Regions from separate parts of the Methylobacterium sp. 1A genome, predicted to be linked through region 2. Evidence: predicted binding sites of a transcription regulator. Region 2 holds the regulator's gene; the other holds the start of a gene.
The links. The regulator LexA, encoded in region 2, represses DNA repair genes until DNA is damaged. The targets are predictions, from matches to a motif close to TGTTCNNNNTGTGTTCNG.
Positions count from the first base shown of each region.

Region 1: the regulator LexA is predicted to act here: its motif matches at 7,473-7,490, upstream of ACX9MN_RS23065 (ATP-dependent helicase).

Region 1 is NZ_JBYQVE010000002.1:589,119-599,978, forward strand. It holds gene ACX9MN_RS23050 (porin) at 1-1,043, opposite strand, end outside; gene ACX9MN_RS23055 (S9 family peptidase) at 1,508-3,643, shown strand; gene ACX9MN_RS23060 (AsmA family protein) at 3,740-7,165, opposite strand; gene ACX9MN_RS23065 (ATP-dependent helicase) at 7,501-9,900, shown strand; gene ACX9MN_RS23070 (PhoH family protein) at 10,314-10,860, shown strand, end outside.
Region 2 is NZ_JBYQVE010000001.1:3,087,935-3,098,794, forward strand. It holds gene gltX (glutamate--tRNA ligase) at 1-1,357, opposite strand, end outside; gene ACX9MN_RS15100 (ComEC/Rec2 family competence protein) at 1,551-3,878, shown strand; gene lexA (transcriptional repressor LexA) at 3,872-4,600, opposite strand; gene ACX9MN_RS15110 (hypothetical protein) at 4,851-5,300, shown strand; gene ACX9MN_RS15115 (hypothetical protein) at 5,318-5,533, opposite strand; gene fae (formaldehyde-activating enzyme) at 5,854-6,393, shown strand; gene ACX9MN_RS15125 (Uma2 family endonuclease) at 6,540-7,166, opposite strand; gene ACX9MN_RS15130 (hypothetical protein) at 7,232-7,696, opposite strand; gene ACX9MN_RS15135 (error-prone DNA polymerase) at 7,764-10,860, opposite strand, start outside.

The sequences.
Region 1 (10,860 bases), on a different contig from region 2:
GCGGAGGCCGCGCCGCCCGGGGTGCGGTTGTTGCCCAACGAGACGGGCGCCCCCAAGTTGGTGCCGGCGAACGAGACGCTGCTGAGCAGGCCGTGGTTGACCTCGTGCACGGCCCCCGAGAGCTGCGCGGAGCCCCAGGACTGGTCGGAGCGCAGGACGCCGACGATGTCGGGCATGCGGCTGCGCTGGACCGTGTCCACGAAGCCCACCCCTGTCGGGCGGCCGGCGGCGTCGTAGCCGACGAAGACCGGGGCGACGGGGTTCCCGGGCGAGAGGATCGCGCCGGGATTCGGGAACGCCGAGGCCGCGGCGTTCTGGGACGCGTAGACCGGCGTGCGGCGGAATACCGGGTCCTCCATCGACAGCGATGCGGACAGGCCCTTGCCCAGCGTCGCCGTGTAGGCAGCGAGGTTGGTCGAGGGATTGTCCGAGCCGATGGAGGCGACGATGAACTCGAAGTCGTGAGCGTAGAAATCGAAGAACGAGGAGGCGCGGCCGGCGGTGATGCCGGCGAACTGGATGAAAGCCTTGTCGACGTTGAACTGCTGCTGGGCCCGCCCGAACTGATCGACGCCCAGGGCCGGGAAGGCGCCGCCGATCCGGTTCAGCGCGCCGGCATGCATGGTGGCGAAACCGATCCGGCTCCCGGCGTCGAGGCGGAGGAAGGCGCGCAGGGTGCCGTAGGACGTCTGGGACCGGGCGTCGAGGTTGATCCGGAGGCGGCCCTGGTAGCCGCTGTAATCCCCTGGGGTGGCGGTCGCGCTCCCCGAACGGCTGTAGGAAGGCTGGTAGGCGTACTCGTAGCGCGCGCGGCCGGAGAGGCGCAGGCAGGTATCGGTGCCGGGGATGAAGAAGAAGGCCTGGCCGTAGGCCGAGCAGATCCGCACGTGCTCGATGAGCTGCGATTTTTGCCGATCGGGAAGTTCCGCCGCCTCCGCCGGCAGACTCAGCAACCCCGCAACACCCGCCAGTACGCCCGTTGTCCCCCGCTTCGCACGATGTTTCCGGTACTCAGCACACACAACATGCATCGAATCGGCCATTCCACCATCCGCAAGTCCCCCTTCATGTCGGACGGATCGCGGAGCCGGATAATCCCAGAGCGATTTTCTCGGGCCTGTGCTCGGCTCGACTTGTCAGGATCTGTGGCGCACCCGCGGCGTTCCGGTGCCGCGTTGAGGCCGAAATCGGCCGCTGCGCCAAGTCCCTGGCGGGTTCGGGGCCTTCGCCGAGTCCGCACGATCGGGCCGCCCCGGCGCGGCTCCCGACGCGGCCCCGGCGCGGGACCGCGCCGGCGGATCGCGTCGTCGGCCGGACCGTTTCCCGCGCCACCGATGCCGGAAAGCAACGGATCGGCCCCGGTCCCGCGACCGCGCCGTCCCGGCCGGCGATACGCGCCGCCCGCCCCGGCCGCGCCCCCGGACGCCTTGCATCCGCGCGCCCGGCGGGACACATCCCCTCACCCGGACGCGACACCCGCGCGCGACGGGACCCGACGGGAGAGACGATGACGGAGATCGGCCACGGCTTGCTCGCTCACAGGACCGGCGCGCCGGTGGCCGAGGCCCGGCCGCGACGCTTCAGCGTCCACGGGCAGGAGATCACCGACGACTACGCGTGGCTGAAGGCCGAGAACTGGCAGACGGTCCTGAAGGACCCGGCCGCGCTGCCGAAGGACATCGCCGCCTACCTGAACGCCGAGAACGCCTTCGCCGAGGCGGCGCTCGCCGGGAGCGCGGAGCTCCGGCGGCAGCTCGTCGCCGAGATGCGCGGGCGGATCCAGGAGGACGAGAGCGGCGTCCCCGAGCCGGACGGGCCCTTCGCCTACTACACCCGCCACCGCGAGGGCGGGCAGCACCCGCTGATCTGCCGGCGGCCGGCCACATCACCCGACGTGCCCGAGTCGGGCTTGGACCCGGACGAGACGATCCTCATCGACGGCGACCGCGAGGGTGAGGGCCTGCCGTTCTTCGAGATCGCCGCCGCGGTGCATTCCGACGACCACGCCCGGCTCGCCTGGAGCGCCGACACCAAGGGCTCGGAACTCTACACGATCCGGGTGCGCGACGTCGCCACCGGCCTCGATCTCGACGACCGGGTCGAGGCGACCTCCGGCGAGGCGGTCTGGGCCGCGGACGGCGCGAGCTTCTGGTACGTGGCGGTGGACGCCAACCACCGCCCCGCCAAGGTGATGCGCCACCGCGTCGGCACGGGGCAGAGCGAGGACGAGACCGTCTACACGGAGGCCGATGCCGGCTACTTCGTCCACATCGGCAAGACGCAGTCCGGCGCCTTCCTCGACGTGACGGTGAGCGACCACGAGACCTCCGAGGTCCGGCTGCTCGACCGCCACGCGGAGGACGCCCCCCTGCGCCTCGTCGAGCCGCGCACGCCGCTGCTGATCTACGGCGTCGAGCACCGCGGCGACCGCCTGTTCATCCGCACCAACGCGGACGGCGCCGAGGACTTCAAGATCGTCACCGCGCCGCTCGACGATCCGGGCCGCGCCAACTGGACCGACCTCGTGCCGCACCGGCCCGGGGTGATGATCCGCTACCTGCACCTGCTGGCCGGCCACCTGGTCCGGCTGGAGATCGAGAACGCCAAGCCGCGGATCGTGGTGCGCGACCTCGCCGACGGCACCGAGCACGTCGTCGCCTTCGCCGAGGAGGCCTACTCCCTCGGACTGCGGGCCGGGCTCGCCTTCGACACGGCCACGATCCGCTTCGTCTACTCGTCGATGACGACCCCGTCGGAGACCTGGGACTACGACTGCGCAACCCGAACCCGGCTCCTGCGCAAGCGGCAGGCGGTGCCGAGCGGCCACGACCCGGCCGCCTACGTGACCCGGCGGCTCTTCGCCACCGCGCCGGACGGCGAGCAGGTGCCGATCTCGCTGCTGCACCGCCGGGACCTCGCCCTCGACGGCGGCGCGCCGCTGCTGCTCTACGGCTACGGCTCCTACGGCACGCTGATGCCGGCGGCGTTCCGCACGAACCTCCTGAGCCTAGTCGACCGCGGCTTCGTCTACGCGATCGCCCATATCCGCGGCGGCACCGAGAAGGGCTGGCGCTGGTACCTCGACGGCAAGCGCGAGAAGAAGCCCAACACCTTCACGGACTTCATCGCCTGCGCCCGCGCTCTGATCGACGCGCGCTACACGTCCGAGAAGCGCATCGTCGCCCATGGCGGGTCGGCGGGCGGGATGCTGATGGGGGCGGTGGCCAACCTCGCCCCGGAACTGTTCGCCGGCATCGTCGCCGACGTGCCCTTCGTCGACGTGCTCAACACCATGCTGGACGCGGAGCTGCCGCTGACCCCGCCGGAATGGCCCGAATGGGGCAACCCGGGCGAGAGCGAGGCCGCCTTCCGGACGATCCTGTCGTACTCGCCCTACGACAACGTCGCCGCCAAGGACTACCCGGCGATCCTGGCCCTCGGCGGCCTCACCGACCCGCGGGTGACCTACTGGGAGCCGGCCAAGTGGGTCGCGCGGCTGCGCGCCACCATGACGGGCGGCGGGCCGGTGCTCCTGCGGATCAACATGGAGGCCGGCCACGGCGGCGCCGCCGGCCGGTTCGACCGGCTGGAGGAGGTGGCGCTGATCTACGCCTTCGCGCTGATGGCGGTGGGGAAGGCGTAGAGCCGCCGCCCGTGCGGGCGCGGCGCTCCACGGGGTGCTGCGCCTGAGGCCGTCACGCTGGCCAGCCCCACCCCCGCCCTCAGGACGCGGCCGGCCTCACGGCCGGGCCTCGGCCGGCGCCGGTGGCTGGGCAGCACCCTCCTCCGGGTTGCGCGGCCGCCTCGCCGCCTCCTCGGCGGCCTTGTCGGCGGCAGTCCTGTCCGCCGCGGCCTTGAGGGCCGCCGCGCGGGCCCGATCCATCTCGATCCGGGCGCGGCGGCGCTGCCGCTCCACCTGGTCGGCCTCGGTCAGCTCGATCGTCTCCAGCTCGCGCTGCAGCACGAAGGCCGCGAGGCCGTTCGACAGGGTGCCGACGTCGAGCACCCGCTCGGGCGCGCCGAGCGGTCCGGTCAGGCCGAACTGGACCGCGGGCGGCCCGGCATTCCAGCCGCGGGGCACCGGGCCGCCCGCGAGCGTGCCGCGGGCGTCGAGGCGCCCGGCGCGCAGGTCGTAGCCGACGGTGCCGACCCAGCGGGCCGGCCCGAGATCGAGGTCGAACGGCCCGGCCCGCAGCACGCCCCCCACGATCGTGGCGGCGGCCCGGGCGGATCCGCGCGCCTGCGCGCCGCCCCGGGCGAGTTCCTCGGTGACGAGCGCCTGGAGCCGACCCTCGCGGAGCGGGTCGTCCATCTCGGCCGCGCGGGCGAGAGCGCGGCCGAGCGCCGCGGGATCGGCCGCGGGCAGGCTCAGGTCCGTCAGGGTGAGCGCGCCGCTGCCCGAGAGGCTGTCGGCGAGGCCCGGCAGGGTCTCGGCCGTGGCGGCGAAGCGCAGGTCGGCGCTCAGGCGGCCGCCGAACGGGCCGCCGGCCAGGGTGGGGAGCGCCGCGCCGTCGAGGCTGCCCGAGCCCGAGACCGAGGCGCCGGCCCCGAGCCGGGCGATCGTCACCGAGCCCGCGAGGCGGCCGCCGGCGAGCTTGCCGGTCAGGTCGCGCAGGGTCAGGCCCGCGTCGGCGAGGCCGAGGGCAGCGGTCGCGTCGGTGGCGACGAGGCCGCGGCCGAGATCCAGGCTGGCCACGCGGGCGTCGAGGGACAGGGCCGGGTGGGCGGTCGGCGGGCCGAACGCGCCGTTCGCCCCCGGCGGGATCACCAGGGCGGCCGCGAGCTGCGGGATCGACAGCCGGTCGAGGGCGAGGCGGCCGTGCAGGGCACCGCCTGCCGCCCGCAGCAGCGTCCCGTTCACCCCCGCGCCCGCAACCGTGCCGGCGAGCGCGGCAGCGGCCTCGCCCTGCTGCCGCGACAGCGTGACGGTGAGGTCGGCCGGCCACGCCCCCGGTGCCAGGGTCGCGGCGCCGGCCAGCGTCAGGAACGGCGCCAGATCGGCCGTCTCGGCGCGGAGCGTGCCGCCGGTGGGGACGAAGTCGGGACCGACCAGGATCGGGCGGCCCGTGGCGAGGCGCAGGCCCGCGACCGTGCCGTTCGCCGTCAGGGCGAGGGTCTGGCCCTCCGGCCGCTCGGCTGTCAGGCGCAGCTCGGCAGGTTGCTGCAGGCCGGCGAGGTCGGTGCGGCCGAACCACGCCCCCGCCCGCGGCGCCGTGAGGGTGGCGGTGCCGCCCTCGATCCGCGTGCCGCGGCTCGCGAGCGTCAGGTCGAGGGTGCCGCCGCCGGCACTGCCCCGGGCCTGGGTCCGCAGGGCCGCGGCCGCGCCGCCCTCCCGGTCGAGGGTGACGGCGAGGTCGAGGGGCGCGTCCCGCAGGAAGGCGGGCAGCAGGCGGATCTCGCCCACCCAGACCCGCTCGAGCAGGCCGAGCAGCGGCGCCGCCGCCGGCGCCTTGAGGCGCCCGGAGACGCGGCCGGTCCCGTCCGCGCCGATCTGCCCGGACAGCCGGGCGCTGGCGCCGGCGAGGTCGGTGACGTCGAGGCTGTCGACCGTCAGGCCGGCGCCGTCCGACTGGATCCGCGCCGCGATCGTGCCGGTGCCGGAGCCCGCGGTGCCGAACCGGACGTCCTTCGCCTCGAGCGTCAGGGCGAGGTCGGTGTCGCGCAGGGTGCCGAGGGTCGTCCCGAGGGGCGGCAGGCCGGCGATGTCGAGGCCGGTGGCGCGGATCTGGGCCTCGAACCGCCCGCGCTCGGCGCCCTCGGCGGCGGTGTAGCGGGCGTTCCCGGTGATCCGCGCCGGCCCGAGGCCGAGGCGCATGTTGCGCAGGGATAGGCCGGTCCCGGCGGCCGACAGGTCGGCGGCGGCCTCGATCTTCCGCCCGTCGAGCAGCGCGACGAGTGGCCCCTCGGCGCCGAGGCGGCGCAGGTAGCGGCCGAGCGCCTCCGAGTCGGGGGCGGCGAGCGCCACCGGGCCGGAGAAGCGCAGCGGCGCCGTCTCGACCTGCCCGCTCGCCGTGACGGTGGACTCGGCCGGGCCGGTCACCGCGAAGCGGCGCAGCAACAGGCCGCCGGCCCGCTCCAGGGTGCCGGTGAGGGCGAGGTTCGACCATTCCTCGCCGCCCAGCACGGCGCTGCCCACCGTGAGGTCGAGGTCGAGCATCGCCGGCAGGCTGCCCGTCGAGCGCGGCAGGCCGCGGGCGATCAGGTTCTGCCCCTCCGCCGAGGCCAGGAAGGCGTCGAGGTCGAGGCGGCGGGCGTCCAGGGTCAGGCCGGCGCGCCACTGGCGCAGGTCGAGCCGTCCGGTGCCGCCGAGCCGCAGGGCCCGGCCGCCGGGGTCGATGGCGAGGTCGACGGCCTCGAAGCGCACCTGCGTGCCCCGGGCCTTGAAGGTGCCGGCCAGCGAGAACGGCAGGTAGGCGCCGGCCACCTGGGTCGGCGGCCCGACGACGAGGCGGGCGGAGCCCTCGGCCTCGACCTGGGCGCCACCGGATTCGGCGGGGACGAGGCCGAACCGCGCGTCCGCCTCGAAGCGCGGCGTCGCGTCGCCGCCGCCGGAGATCTTGGCGGCGAGGCGCCCGTCCGGTCCCGGCGTGCCGCTGACCGCCCGGAACGGGACGCCGCCGCTCGTCCCCTCGATCCGCCAGGGCCCGACCAGGGCCGGCGCCTGCAGGCGCAGGTCCTGGACGTAGAGCTGGTCGGTCCGCCCGGTGGCGGGGACCTGCGTGGTGACGAGGAACTGCTGGATGTGCAGGTTCTCGATGGCGAGGTCGCGGTCGCGCAGGGCCCCGCCGAAATCGGGCGGCAGCTTCAGCGTGTCCGGGCCGGCGACCGGGAGCTTGATCTCGGCCCGGCCGATCCGGGTCTCGGTGAAGCGGAACTCGCCCTTGAGGAGCGGCGCCAGGGCGATCTCGGCCTTGACGAACCGAGCATCCAGGCTCGGGCGGTCCGGATCGGCGCCGAGGTGGAGGCGGTCGACTCGCAGCCGCGGCGACGGCAGCAGGCGGACCTCGATCCGGCCGTCGGTCCGGACCGGAACGCCCAGGGACCGGGCGAGCGCCCGCTCGACGAGCCCGCGATGGGCCTGCCAGTCGACGAAGGGCGGGACCGCGAGCGCCGCCACGAGAACCAGGATGACGGCGCACGCCAGCGCGGTCAGAAGATCACGCAATGGTCCCGTTCCGCACCATCTCTGCGCGAGGCCGCGACCTCACCGGGCCGCCGTGCCCCGCGTGCCCCCGCGAGTCAGTCGCCACGGCCATAGCACGATAAGCCGCCGGGGGCGCCAGCGGCGATGCCACGGTCCCGAGCGGCGGTCGGGGCACGCGCGAGGTTCCTCGGGCAGCCCGGGCCCGCGGCCTCCGGATCGCGCGGCCGGCCGCGGAGCGCGACGCGCCCGGAGGACGCGGATCACCCCGGCGCGGACAGCCGCGCTTCATGGCTCCGCGCCCCCGCCGCGGCGCGAACGGCCTCGACGCCGTTCGCGATTTGGTCCAGGGAAGCGGGATGCAGAACCGCCCGCATCCGCAACCCACCGGGGACGGCGCGCCCGCCACGTCCATCGCCGCCCGCGCCATGGGCGCCCTCCGGCGCGACGCGGCCGGCTACCTCGAGGGGCTCAACCCCGAGCAGCGCCGCGCCGTCGAGACCACGGAGGGCCCGGTCCTGGTGCTGGCCGGGGCCGGCACCGGCAAGACCCGGGTGCTGACCACCCGCATCGCCCACCTGATCGCCACCAACCGGGCGCGCCCCTTCGACATCCTGGCGGTGACCTTCACCAACAAGGCCGCCCGGGAGATGAAGCACCGGATCGGCGCGCTGATCGGGCCGGCCGGAGAGGGCATGCCGTGGCTCGGCACCTTCCACGCCATCGGCACCAAGATCCTGCGCCGCCACGCCGAGCTGGTCGGGCTGAAATCCGACTTCACCATCCTCGGCACCGACGACCAGCTCCGGCTGATGAAGCAGGTCATCGCCGACCAGAACGTCGACGAGAAGCGCTGGCCGGCCCGGGCCCTATCCCACGCCATCGACGGCTGGAAGAACCGCGGCCTCGGCCCCGAGCAGGTGCCCCCGGGCGAGGCCTCGGCCTTCGCGTTCGGCAAGGGCGGCGCCCTCTACACCGCCTACCAGGCCCGGCTCGCGACGCTGAACGCCGTCGATTTCGGCGATCTCCTGCTGCTCTGCCTCAAGCTCTGGCGGGAGAACCCCGACGTCCTGGCCAATTACCAGGACCGGTTCCGCTACATCCTGGTCGACGAGTACCAGGACACCAACGTCGCCCAGTACCTGTGGCTGCGCCTGCTGGCGCAGTCCCGGAAGAACATCGCCTGCGTGGGCGACGACGACCAGTCGATCTACGGCTGGCGCGGCGCCGAGGTCGACAACATCCTGCGCTTCGAGCACGATTTCCCGGGCGCGGTGGTGGTGCGGCTGGAGCGCAACTACCGCTCCACGGGCCACATCCTGGCCGCCGCCTCGGGGCTGATCGCCAGGAACGAGAGCCGCCTCGGCAAGACTCTGCGCACCGACGACGAGCCGGGCGAGCGCGTCACCGTGACGGGCGCGTGGGATTCGGAAGAGGAGGCGCGGATGCTCGCCGAGTCGATCGAGTCCCTCCAGTCCAAGCAGCATCCCCTGTCGGAGATCGCCGTGCTGGTGCGGATCTCGGCGCAGATGCGCGAGATCGAGGACCGGTTCGTCCAGCTCGGGCTGCCCTACCGGGTCATCGGCGGCCCGCGCTTCTACGAGCGCGCCGAGATCCGCGATGCGCTGGCCTACCTGCGCGCCACTGTGAACGTCAGCGACGACCTCGCCTTCGAGCGGATCGTGAACACGCCCAAGCGCGGCCTGGGCGACGCCACTCTGCAGCAGCTCCACACCTACGGCCGCGCCAACCGGCTGCCTCTGCGCATCGCCGCCGCGCGCCTGTGCGAGACCGACGAGCTGAAGCCCCGGGTCCGCTCGACCCTGCGGGCGCTGACCGAGAGCTTCTCCCGCTGGGCGCGGCTCGCGGAGTCGCAGCCGCACAGCGAGGTCGCGCAGACCATCCTGGAGGAATCCGGCTACACCGAGATGTGGCAGAAGGACCGCTCCGCCGACGCCGCCGGCCGGCTGGAGAACCTGAAGGAATTCGTCCGCTCCATGGAGGAGTTCCCCGACCTCGCGGCCTTCCTGGAGCACGTCTCCCTGGTGATGGAGGCCTCGGAGGCCGAGGGCGCCGAGCGGGTCTCGCTGATGACGCTCCACGCCGCCAAGGGGCTCGAGTTCGACACCGTGTTCCTGCCCGGCTGGGAGGACGGCCTGTTCCCGAACCAGCGGGCGCTCGACGAGAGCGGCCGGGCCGGCCTGGAGGAGGAGCGGCGCCTCGCCCATGTCGGGCTAACCCGGGCGCGCAAGCGCGCGAAGCTGTCCTTCGCGGTCAACCGGCGCATCCACGGGCTCTGGTCCTCGACCATCCCGTCCCGGTTCATCGACGAGTTGCCCGAGACGGCGGTCGACGTGGTCGAAGCCCCGGCGCACTTCTCCGCCGGCGCCTCGCGGTTCGACCGCAACCCGACGCCGTTCGGATCGAGCTACGGCACGCCGGGCTGGCAGCGCGCGCAGGCCAACACCGCGCCGGGCGGCCGGTCCGGGTTCGGATCGGGGTCCGGAGGCGGCTTCCGCTCGGCGGGCCCGGGCGGCCGGTCCGGGGGCCAGTCCGGCGGTCCCCGCCAGATCGAGGGCGAGTTGATCGCTAAGTCGACGGGCGCGCCCTCGGCCTTCCAGGGCGGCCAGCGGGTCTTCCACACCAAGTTCGGCCCCGGAACGGTCGCGGCAGTCGACGGCAACAAGCTGACCGTTGACTTCGACAAGGCCGGCCGGAAGATGGTCCTCGACAGCTTCGTCCAGGCCGGATCGAGCTAGTCCCGCCGACCAAGCCCGGACGTGTCAGGGCGGCAGGGTCGGCCGGCTTCGCCCGCGCGGGCGGGGAGGATCGCGACCGTGCCGGATGCCGCGTTACCGCGACACCACCGTCCCGAACCTGATGCATCCGCGCCAGCCGCGCGGCTTTTTCGAAGCCCCTTCACCGACCGTCACCCCTTAGTCACACCCGGCGCGCAATCGTCGGGCGCGAATCGCACTGGTGCGCCAGTTGCATCGCGTATTCGGCCGCGCACGGAACGTCGTGACGCTCTCCACAGGCGGACGAGCGCGGGGCGGAACCTTCGGCCTTGGGCCGGTATTAAGTTCCGCAAGCGAGTAGAACCGGGAGCAAGCAGGTAAACGGCAGTTCAGAGACAGATCCAGGTTGGCAAGTCCCGTTGGAGTGTACATCCATGAAGAGACGCCGCGCACGACTTGAACTGGTTGAAGACCGCACGTCCCGCATTCATCGCACACGCTTCGACGAAGAACGCAATCTCGCTCCCATCCAGCCGCTCACCGAACGCCAAGCCGAGTACCTCGACGCCCTCGCCCGCTCGCCGCAGGTCATCGTCCTGGGGCCCGCCGGCACCGGCAAGACCTTCATCGCCGGCACCCGCGCGGCGGACCAGCTCCGCCAGCGCCGCATCGCCAAGGTGGTCATCACCCGCCCGAACGTGCCCTCGGGCCGGTCCCTCGGCTACTTCCCCGGCACCCTGGAAGAGAAGATCGCCCCCTGGGTCGCCCCCCTCACCGAGGCCATGAAGGAGCGCATGGGCGCCGCCGCCTTCGAGATCGCCCTGAAGACCGGCGACATCGAGATCGTCCCCTTCGAGGTGATGCGCGGCCGAACCTTCAAGAACTGCCTCGTGATCCTCGACGAGGCGCAGAACACGACGATCAACGAGATCAAGATGTTCCTGACCCGGATCGGCGACGATTGCCAGGTCATCATCAACG
Region 2 (10,860 bases):
ACAGGGGCGGGGAGGTGGTGCGGCCGGTGAGCGCCGCGCGCAGGGGTTGGGCCACCTGCCCGAGCTTGCAGCCGGCCGATTCCGCGTACTGCCGCACCGCGCCCTCGGTGGAGGTCGCGCTCCAGTCGGGCAGCGCCTCGAGCACCGGCCGCACCCCGGCGAGGCGGCCGCGCCCCTCGTCGGAGAGCAGGGCGCGGGCCTTGTCGTCGAGCGCCAGGGGCCGCTGGGCGTAGAGGTAGTAGGCGCTGTCGAGGAGCTCGATCAGCGTCTTGGCCCGCTCCTTCAGGCCCGGCATGGCCTGGACGAGCTTGTCCTTGAGATCGGGCCGCAGCGGCGCCGACAGGCCGCGCTCCGGCCCGACGTTGGGCAGGATGGTCTCGATCGCCGCGACGAGGTCGGAATCGGCGCTGGTGCGGATGTAGAGGCCGTTGAGGTTGGCGAGCTTGGCGAAGTCGAACCGCGCCGCGGAGCGCCCGACCGCGCCGAGGTCGAAGGCCGCGACCATCTCGTCGGTGGAGAAGACCTCCTGGTCGCCGTGGCTCCAGCCGAGCCGCACGAGGTAGTTGCGCAGGGCCGCCGGCAGGTAGCCGAGATCGCGGTAGGCCTCGACGCCGAGCGCGCCGTGGCGCTTCGAGAGCTTGGCCCCGTCCGCCCCGTGGATCAGCGGGATATGCGCCATCCTCGGGATGTCCCAGCCGAGAGCCGAGAAGATCTGGCTCTGGCGCGCCGCGTTGGTGAGGTGGTCGTCGCCGCGGATGATCTGCGTGACGCCCATGTCGTGGTCGTCGACCACGACGGCGAGCATGTAGGTCGGCGTCCCGTCCGAGCGCAGCAGGACGAGGTCGTCGAGGTCCTTGTTGGCCCAGGTCACGCGGCCCTGGACGGCGTCCTCGACCACGGTCTCGCCCTCGGTCGGGGCGCGCAGGCGGATCACCGGCTTGACCCCGGCGGGGGCCTCGGACGGGTCGCGGTCGCGCCAGCGGCCGTCGTAGCGCGGGGCGCGCCCCTCCGCGCGGGCGGTCTCGCGCATCTGCGTGAGCTCCTCGGCGGTGGCGTAGCAGTGATAGGCGCGGCCCGCGGCCAGCAGCTCCTCGGCGACCGCGCGGTGGCGCTCGGCGCGAGCGAACTGGAAGACCACGTCGCCGTCCCAGTCGAGGCCGAGCCAGGAGAGGCCGTCGAGGATCGCGTCGATCGCCCCCTTGGTGGAGCGCTCTCGGTCGGTGTCCTCGATGCGCAGCAGCATCGTGCCGCCGGTGTGGCGGGCGTAGAGCCAGTTGAACAAGGCCGTGCGGGCCCCGCCGATATGCAGGTAACCCGTGGGCGAGGGGGCGAAGCGCGTGACGACGGCTGAGGACATCGGTCCGGTATGTTCCGGGGCTGGTCGCGGACGGGGCGCGACGGACGGCGAAGGGGCGGCGGAGCGGCGAGGGGCTCGACAGGGCGCCCGTAGCACGAAGAACCCGCTGTAGCACGGGCCGGCGGATGCGTTAAGAATCGCCCGCAGAATCGCCCGGCCCCGACGACAGGTCGCGCGGAGCGGGGCGGCGGCGATGCGGCGGATCGGCGCGAGGCGGGCGGACGGCGCGGTCGCGCTGATCGGCCCGCGCGCCCGAGCCCTTCCCGCCGCCCTCTTGGCCGCCCTCCTGGCCGCCCTCCCGGCGCTCCGCGACTGGGTCGTCGCCGGCCTCGCCCGCGAGGCCGAGCAGCGCCGGCTGTTCCCCTGGCTGGCGGTGGCCTTCGGCGGCGGGATCCTGGTCTACTTCGCGGCGGCCGACGGCGCGCCGAGCCTCGCCGCCCCCCTGATCGCGGCCGGCCTCGCGCTGGCGCCGGTCCCCGTCCTCGGCGCGCGGCCGGCGGCCCTGGCGGCGGCGCTCGCGGTGGCGGCCGCGTTCCTCGGCTTCGCGGCGGCGACCTGGCGGGTCTCGCAGGTCGCCGCACCGATCCTCACCCGCACCACGATCGGCCCGCTCGTCGGAACGGTCGAGGCCCTGGACGAGCGCGAGGTGGGCGCCCGGCTGGTGATCCGGGTGGAGAGCTTCGCCGGCCTCGCGCCGGAGGCGCGGCCCGCCCGGGTCCGGGTCTCGTTCCGGAAGACGCCGATCCCGCGTCCCGGGGACGGCGTCGCCGCCACGGCCCGGCTGCTGCCGCCCCCGGAGGCGGCCCGGCCCGGCGGCTACGACTTCGCCCGGGACGCCTATTTCCAGGGGATCGGCGCGGTGGGCTCGCTGATCGGCACCGTCACCGTCCGGGAACCGTCCGGGCCGCCGCCGCTGGGCCTGCGGCTCGCCGCTGCGCTCGACGCGGCGCGCAACGGGCTCACGCGCCGGATCGCGGAGGCCGCCGGCGGCCAGGCGGGTGCGGTGGCGGCGGCCCTGGTGACGGGCAAGCGCGGCCTCATCGGGCCGGCCACCAACGACGCGCTCCGCGCCGCCGGCATCTACCACGTGGTGTCGATCTCGGGCCTCCACATGGTGCTGGCCGCCGGCGTGGTGTTCTGGCTGGTGCGGGCGCTCCTCGCCGCGGTGCCGCTCTGCGCGCTGCTCTGGCCGATCAAGAAGATCGCGGCCGGCTTCGCCATGGTCGGCGTCACCGCCTACTGCGCCTTCTCGGGCTGGGACATCGCGGCCGAGCGCTCGCTGATCATGACCCTGATCATGCTCGGCGCGATCCTGGTGGACCGGCCGGCCCTGTCGATGCGCAACCTCGCCCTCGCGGCGCTGATCGCGCTCGCCCGGGAGCCGGAGGGCCTGCTCGGCCCGAGCTTCCAGATGTCCTTCGGCGCCGTGGCCGGGCTGATCGCCTGCGCGCGGCTGATCGACGGGCGGCTGCTCGTGCGCCCGGGGGCCGGGCGGATCGGGCGGCTCGTCGGGACCGGCCTGTCGGCGATCACCGGGACCCTGGCCACGACCCTGGTGGCGCAGGTCGCGACGGCCCCCTTCGCCACCTACCACTTCCAGACGGTCCAGCCCTTCGGCCTCGTCGGCAACGCCCTGACCCTGCCGCTCGTCTCCCTGGTGGTGATGCCCGCCGCGGTGATCGGCTGCCTCGCCTATCCCTTCGCCCTCGACCGGCCGGTCTGGTGGCTGATGGGGCAGGCGGTGGCCGGGATGCTGGCGATCTCGGACTGGATCGCCGGGTTCGAGCGGGCGGTCCTGGTGCTGCCGGCCTTCGGCGCCGGGGCGCTGGCCCTGCTGACCGCCGGCCTGCTGCTGGGGACGCTGCCGGCCTCGCGCCTGCGCTGGCTCGCCGTGCCGCCGGTCCTGCTCGGGCTCGTCCTCGCGGCCCGGCCCGACCACTACGACCTCTACGTCGACCGGCAGGGCGCGGGGGCCGCGGTGCGGGGCCCGGACGGGCGGCTCGCGGCCCTCGGCAGCCCTTCGGGCTTCGTCCTCGAGCAGTGGCTGAAGGCGGACGGCGACGGGCGGCGGTCCGCGGCGCTGATCGTCCGGTCGGGCAGCGGGCGCTGCGACCGGCTCGGCTGCACCGCCCGGCTGCCGGACGGGCGGGCGGTCGCCCTGGTCCGGGACCGGCGGGCCTTCCCGGAGGATTGCGCCCGCGCCGCGGTGCTGATCACGGGCCTCGCGGCGCCGCCGACCTGCACGGGGCCGCTGGTGATCGACCGGCGCGTCCTCGCCGCCCGCGGGGCCGTGGCCCTCCGGATCGACGGCGACGGCTTCGCCGCGCGCTACGCCCGGAACGACGGCCGCGCCGTGCCCTGGCAGCCGGCCGCCGGGCGCGGGCCTGGACCGCCGCGGCCGGTCACCGCGGAGCCGGGCGACCGCCCCGCGGAGGACGGGGTCGCCGCGACGCCGGAGGCCGACGCCGCGCCGGGCGGAGACCTCGCCCCCGGCGACGCGCCGGCCGAGCCGCTTCAGTAGCGGCGGACGAGGCTCACGAGGCGGCCCTGGATCCGGACCCGGTCGGGCCCGAGCACGCGGGTCTCGTAGGCCGGGTTGGCGGCCTCGAGGGCGATCGACGAGCCGCGGCGGCGCAGGCGCTTGAGCGTCGCCTCCTCGTCGTCGATCAGTGCCACGATGATGTCGCCGGTATTGGCCGTCTCCTGCTTGCGGATGACCACGAGGTCGCCGTCCAGGATGCCCGCCTCGACCATCGAGTCGCCGCGCACCTCGAGGGCGTAGTGCTCGCCGCCGGCCACGAAGTCCGGCGACAGGGTGATGGCGTGGCTCTGGTTCTGGATCGCCGAGACGGGCGTACCGGCCGCGATCCGGCCCATGACCGGGATCGAGATGGCGCGGCCGGACTCGTCGATCATCCGCGTGCTCGCCGGGGCCGGCGGCTGCTTGGACTTACCGCCCTCGACCACGCTCGGCGTGAAGCGGCGCGGCTCGACGGGGGCCTGAGTCGCCGGAGCGGCCTGGGTCAGGCTCTCGGGGATCCGGATCACCTCGATGGCGCGCGCCCGATTGGGGAGGCGCCGGAGGAAGCCGCGCTCCTCGAGCGCCGTGATCAGCCGGTGGATGCCGGATTTCGACTTGAGATCGAGGGCATCCTTCATCTCGTCGAACGACGGCGGGACACCGCATTCCTGCATCCGGCTCTGGATGAATCGCAGGAGGTCCAGCTGCTTGCGCGTGAGCATCGACGGGGGACTCGCGGCTTGGCGGACCGCCACGTGACGGTCTCCGAAACAAATCACGAACAGGTTAAACGTTCCGCAAGTGTTCCGCAAGAGCGGCACCGCTCGGCCCGGCGCGCCGCGGCGCGCCCGCGGGAGTAAGGTCGAGAAACGCATTGACGGCGCAAGCGGAGCCGTTTCAATGCATCGCGGCGCCCCGCCGGGAAGGCGGCGGATCCGGGGCGCGGGCTGGGACCCTCTTGGAATGACGAGGATGCGACGACCCGCAGCTCTGCTGCCCCTCGGCCTCGCCGCCCTCGGCCTCGCCGGCTGCACCACCGGATTCTCCTACATCTCGCGGAACTACGTGGCGCTCACTCCCCAGGTCGTCACGATCGGCTGCAAGGAGCCCTACGAGGTCTACGACAACCGGCAGCTGCGCCGGATGCTGATCGTGTCCAACGCCCTGCGCGAGTATACCGGCTGCAACCTGAGCGAGGTCCGGATCGATCCGGAGCCGGGCGCCACCCGGGTGAAGCGCTTCCGCACCGCCGCCCGGGCCTATCTCGACGAGACCGTGCGCGAGGATTGCCGGATCACCGGCGAGACCGTGTTCGATCCGCTGAAGACTGAGTTCGCCTACGCCTGCGACGCGCCGATCGAGAAGCGCGGCACCGTGGTCCCCCGCCTGCCGGGCCGCAATCCGGGCCTCGGCGTGCGCTGACGGCTGGCGGCGCGTCCTCAGGCGCCCGGCTTCGGGAAGGTCCGCTCCGCGGCGTCGCCGGCGGCGGCCAGCAGGGCGCGGGCGAAGGCCCGGGCCTCCGTCCGGTCGAGCACGATCGCGGCGGTGACCGGCGCACCGCCGAGGTCGGCGAGGGCGAGTTCCAGGCGCACCCCGTCGGGCACGGCGCTCGCCTGAAGGCTCCAGCCGGAGCCCCGGTCCGTGCTCTCCGCCATCGTGTTCCTCCCGCATGCCCGGCACGGCGCCGCGCGCCCACCGGAACGGCCAGGCCCGGGACCGCTCCCGGAGCCGCGCTCCGATCTTCCCTGCCTCGCCTGTCCGCGTTCCTCAAGGCCACAGGCCGCGCAGGGGTGGAGATGCGCGCCGTCGCGGATGCCGGCGGCCGCATCGCGGCGACGCGGGGCGGCACGGGTCCGCGCCCGCGCCGCAGCGCGGGCGAGGGCAGGGGCGGCCGGGATGGGAGCCGGCTTCGGGGCGATTGACGCGAGGCCGCCGATGATGTCTCCCGCGGGCTCCGATCAGGTGGAGTTCGAACATGCAAGAGATCTGGTTCCGCACGGGCGAGGCCACGGTGCTGGCGGCCGAGGGCCAGTACACCGACGCCATGCCGGAGGTGCTGATCGGCTCGGTGCGCGGCCCGGTCGGTCAGGCCTTCGCGTCGATGATGGGGCAGGTCCAGGGCCACACGCGGATGTTCGTGGTGCGCGACCTCAACCAGCTCGTGCGCCCGGCCACGATGATGACCACCAAGGTCACGATCCACACGGCCGAGTATGCCGAGCTCCTCGGCGGCGTGGTCCAGGCCGCCACCGGCGACGCGATCGTGGACTGCATCATCGAGGGCATCCTGCCGAAGGACGGGCTCGACGAGCTGTGCATGATCATCATGATCTGGCTCGATCAGCGCTGCGCCGAGGACGACAACCTCGACCAGAAGGACCTCTACCGGACCAACTACGAGGCCACGAAACTCGCCATCGCCCGCGCCCTCAAGGGCGAGCCCACGGTCGACGAGCTGATCGCCAACCGGAAGACCGTGAAGCACTACGCGCTCGACGGCGTGATCGAGTACTGAGCGGCCGCTCGGCGGGGCACGCCGCCCCGTCATCGCGCGGCGAAGCGCGTCGGGGCAGCGCGCGTTCGGTGACCGTGGCGCCGCCTGGATCGCTTCGCTGCGCTGGCAAGGAGGGGGCCAGCCCGGTTCCTTCGATGGTTTGTGGGTCAACCCGGTCCCGACGCACGCCCCACGGGCGTGCGTGCGTAGAGATCGGCCACGGCACACTCGAGGCCGAAGACGGGGAGCGCCAGACGATCATCCCCGGTGAGGCGGGTGCGGGTCCAAGTCTCACCGCTGCGCACGGAAAGAGACAGTGCGCAGCTCCTCTGCTCGATCAGAAGCACGGCCTGACAGAGCGGCAACGCCTCGTAGCCCGCGCGCTTGACGTCGATCTTCGTCCGGTGCGTACCGGGCAGCTTCCGGTGATCGCTCGGCGAGAGGATCTCGGCGGCGAGGTAACAGCCCTCGACCACGTTCTGGTCGGGCTCGATGGTCGCCGCATCGATGACCGCGACATCCGGGACGTAGGTGTGTCCCGTGAGGAACGGCCTGAGGTCGATGGCGGGATCGTGGATGGCGATCCACGACGAGCCCGACCGCTCCAGAGCCGCGTTCAGCAGGCGCTGGAAATTCACGACCACGACCTGATGGATGAGGCTCGGCCGGGCCTGCATCACGATCTGGCCCTCGATGAGCTCCCACTTCTCCTCATCGGGGCGCGTCTCGATGAAGTCCCGGAAGCCCCGATGGGGATCGGTCCTGTGGATGGGCGGGGTCTTGAGAGTCGTCATGGGCAGCCAGGGCCGAGTCGACGGAGATCGAGGATTCCGCCGACGGTTCGCCCGGTCAAGGGCGCCTAACCCGGCGGGATACGCCCCACCGAGCACAGGGTGCGCATCGTGCTGCTGCCCGGGTCGGTGTAGCAGGACGCCGACCAGCCGTTCTGCTGGATGAACGACTTGCGCCGCTCCGCCAGCGCGGTCCGGTAGGCGGTGGCGATGATCGGCTCGACGGTCGCGGCCGGTTGGCCGATGAGGATCTCGGAGGCCACCGACAGGTCGCGGAAGAAGGTCGCCGAGGGGCTCGGCTCGGCGGAGGTCGCCTGCACGATCGGCTCGGCCCGGCAGGTCACGTCGAACTTGATCGGGCCAGCCACGCGGATGTCGATGCTGGGGCCGGCGCGCTTGCCGACCCGGCCGCCGATCGCGTCGGCGATCTGGCGGGTGAGGTCGTCGCAGCTGTCGGCCCGGGCGGCCTCCGCCAGGAGGGGCAGGGCCGCGCAGGCGGCGAGGAGGAGGCGCGGGACGGAGAAGCTCGACATCGCCGCACTCTACGCGCGGCGCAGGGCCTGTCGAGGGGCTGGTCGAGGGCCGCTCGAAGGGCCGGCCTCAGTGGAAATCCCGGCTGGGGAACACGCGCCGGTCCGGGGGCACGCCGAAATCCGTGTTCTCGGGCGGCAGCTTCATGCCGGCCTCGCGCAGGTCGCGCAGGGCGGCGGTGAGGTCGCGAAACCCCTCCGCCACGAGGTGGACCACCCCGTCCGCCCGCTGGATCCGGCCGCGCACGGCGAGGAACCGCGCCTGCATGGCGATCCGGCGGTTCGCCTCGAACACGGTCTTCCAGACGATCACGTTGGCGATACCGGTCTCGTCCTCCAGCGTCAGGAAGACCACGCCCTTGGCGGTGCCGGGCCGCTGGCGGATCAGCACGAGCCCCGCCACCGTGACCCGCGCCCCCTGGGGCAGCGCCGGATCGAGATGGGCCCGGGCCGGGATCGCGCCGATCCGGGCGAGCCGCCCCCGGAAGAACGCGACCGGGTGCCCCTGGAGCGACAGGCCGGTGGCGGCGTAATCCTCGGCCACGGCCTCGGACGGGGCCAGGGGCTGAAGGTCCACCGTCGGCTCGTGCCGGAACAGGCCGTCATCGGCGTGCCACGCGAAGAGCGGCAGGGGTGCGTCGAGGAGATGGGCGCGGCGCTCGCTCGCATCGGCCTTGGCGGCCTTGCGGGATGACGTCCCCTCCAGGGTGCGGACCATCCACAGGGCGGCGCGCCGGTCGAGGCCGAGCGAGCGGAACGCGTCCGCCTCCGCCAGCCGCTCCAGGGTGTTGCGGGGCAGGGCGAGGGACGCCTGCAGGCCCTCGATGCTGGCGTAGCCGTTGGCGCGCAGCCGCACGAGCCGGCGCATCGCGGCCTCGGGCAGGCCGCGCACGACGCGCAGACCGATCCGCACGGCGTGCAGCGCCGGATCCCCGGCCGGCTCCAGGGTGCAGTCCCAGTCGCTGGCGTTGACGCAGACGCCCCGCACCTCGACCCCGTGGGCCCGGGCGTCGCGCACCAGCTGGGCCGGCTGGTAGAAGCCCATCGGCTGGGCGTTGAGGATCGCGGCCAGGAAGACGTCGGGGTGCCGGCACTTCATCCAGGCCGAGGCGTAGACGAGGAGCGCGAAGCTCGCCGCGTGGCTCTCCGGGAAGCCGTAGGTCGAGAAGCCGCGGATCTGCGCGAAGCAGCGCTCGGCGAAGTCCTGCGGGTAGCCCCGGCGGGTCATGCCGCCCACGAACTTCTCCGCGAAGCCGCCGATCGACCCGACGTGGCGGAAGGTCGCCATCGCCCGGCGCAGCCCGTCGGCCTCGGCCGGGGTGAAGCCCGCCGCCGTGATGGCGATCTGCATGGCGTGCTCCTGGAACAGCGGCACGCCGTAGGTCTTCTGCAGGACCTCCTTCAGCTCGTCCGCCGGGCCGTGATCCGGGTGCGGGGCCGGGTACTCGACCGGGTCGATCCCGGAGCGTCGCCGCAGGTAGGGATGGACCATGTCGCCCTGGATCGGGCCGGGGCGCACGATCGCGACCTGCACCACGAGGTCGTAGAACTCCCTGGGCTTCAGGCGCGGCAGCATCGACATCTGCGCCCGGCTCTCGACCTGGAACACGCCGACGGAATCGGCCTTCGTCAGCATCGCGTAGGTCGCGGGATCGTCCTGCGGCAGGTCGGCCAGCGTCTCGTAGAAGGTGCCGTGATCCTTCTCCAGGAAATCGAGGCCGCGCTTGAGGCAGGTCAGCATGCCGAGCGCCAGCACGTCGACCTTCATCAGGCCGATCGCGTCGATGTCGTCCTTGTCCCACTCGATGAAGGTGCGGTCCGCCATGGCGCCGTTGCCCACCGGCACGGTCTCGTCGAGGCGGCCGCGTGTCAGCACGAAGCCGCCGACATGCTGCGACAGGTGGCGGGGGAAGCCGATCAGCTGGTGGGCGAGGTCGAGCGCCTGCCGGATCGCCGGGTTCTCCGGGTCGAGCCCGGCCTCGCGCACGTGCTGGTCCGGCATGCCGGTGCCCCAGGAGCCCCAGACCGTGTCGGCGATCGCCGCGGTCACGTCCTCGGTCAGGCCCAGGACCTTGCCGACCTCGCGGATCGCCATGCGGGGCCGGTAGTGGATCACCGTGGCGCAGAGGGCGGCCCGCTCCCGGCCGTAGCGGGCGTAGAGGTGCTGGATCACCTCCTCGCGGCGCTCGTGCTCGAAGTCGACGTCGATGTCGGGGGGCTCGCCGCGGTTCTCCGAGATGAAGCGGGCGAAGAGCAGCCGGTGCTTCGACGGGTCCACCGCGGTGATGCCGAGGCAGAAGCACACGGCGGAATTGGCCGCCGAGCCGCGGCCCTGGCACAGGATGCCCCGGCCGCGGGCGAACTCGACCACGTCGAACAGGGTCAGGAAGTAGCGGGCGTATTTCATCTTTGCGATGAGCCGCAGCTCCTCGCGCAGCGTCGCCGCGACGCCGTCCGGGACCTCGCCGCCGTAGCGCCAGCGCGCCCGTTCCCAGGTCTTCTCCTCCAGGTATTCCTGCGGCGTGCGCCCGGGGGGCACCGGCTCGTCCGGGTACTCGTAGTGCAGCTGCGACAGGCTGAACTCGCAGGCCTGCGCGATCTCGACGGTGCGGGCGAGCGCCTCCGGGTGGTCGGCGAACAGCCGCGCCATCTCGGCGGCGGGCTTCAGGTGGCGCTCGGCATTGGCCTCCAGCCGGTAGCCGGCGTCCTCGATCCGGCAGCCTTGGCGGATGCAGGTGACCACGTCCTGCAGCGGGCGTCGCTCGGGATGGTGGTAGAGCGCGTCCGAGACCGCGACCATCGGGGCGCCGGAGGCCGCGCCCAGCTCGGCGAGCAGCCCGAGGCGCCGCCGCTCGTCGCCGCGGCGCGTGTGGCTCGCCCCGAGGAAGGTCCGGCCCGGGGCGGCGGCGGCCAGCGCCTCTAGCCGCGCCCGGAAACCCTCCGGCAGGCGCCGGGCCGGCGGCATCGCGATGAACATCTGCCCCTCGGCGGCCTCCACCATCTCGGCGAAGGAGAAGCGGCACGCGCCCTTGCGGACGCGCCGGTTGCCCAGGGTGAGCAGCCGGCAGAGGCGCCCCCAGGCGCCCCGGTCCATCGGGTAGGTGACGGCCTCGAACCCCTCCTCGGTGACGAGGCGCACCCCCGGCAGGATCCGGATCGGTGTGCCT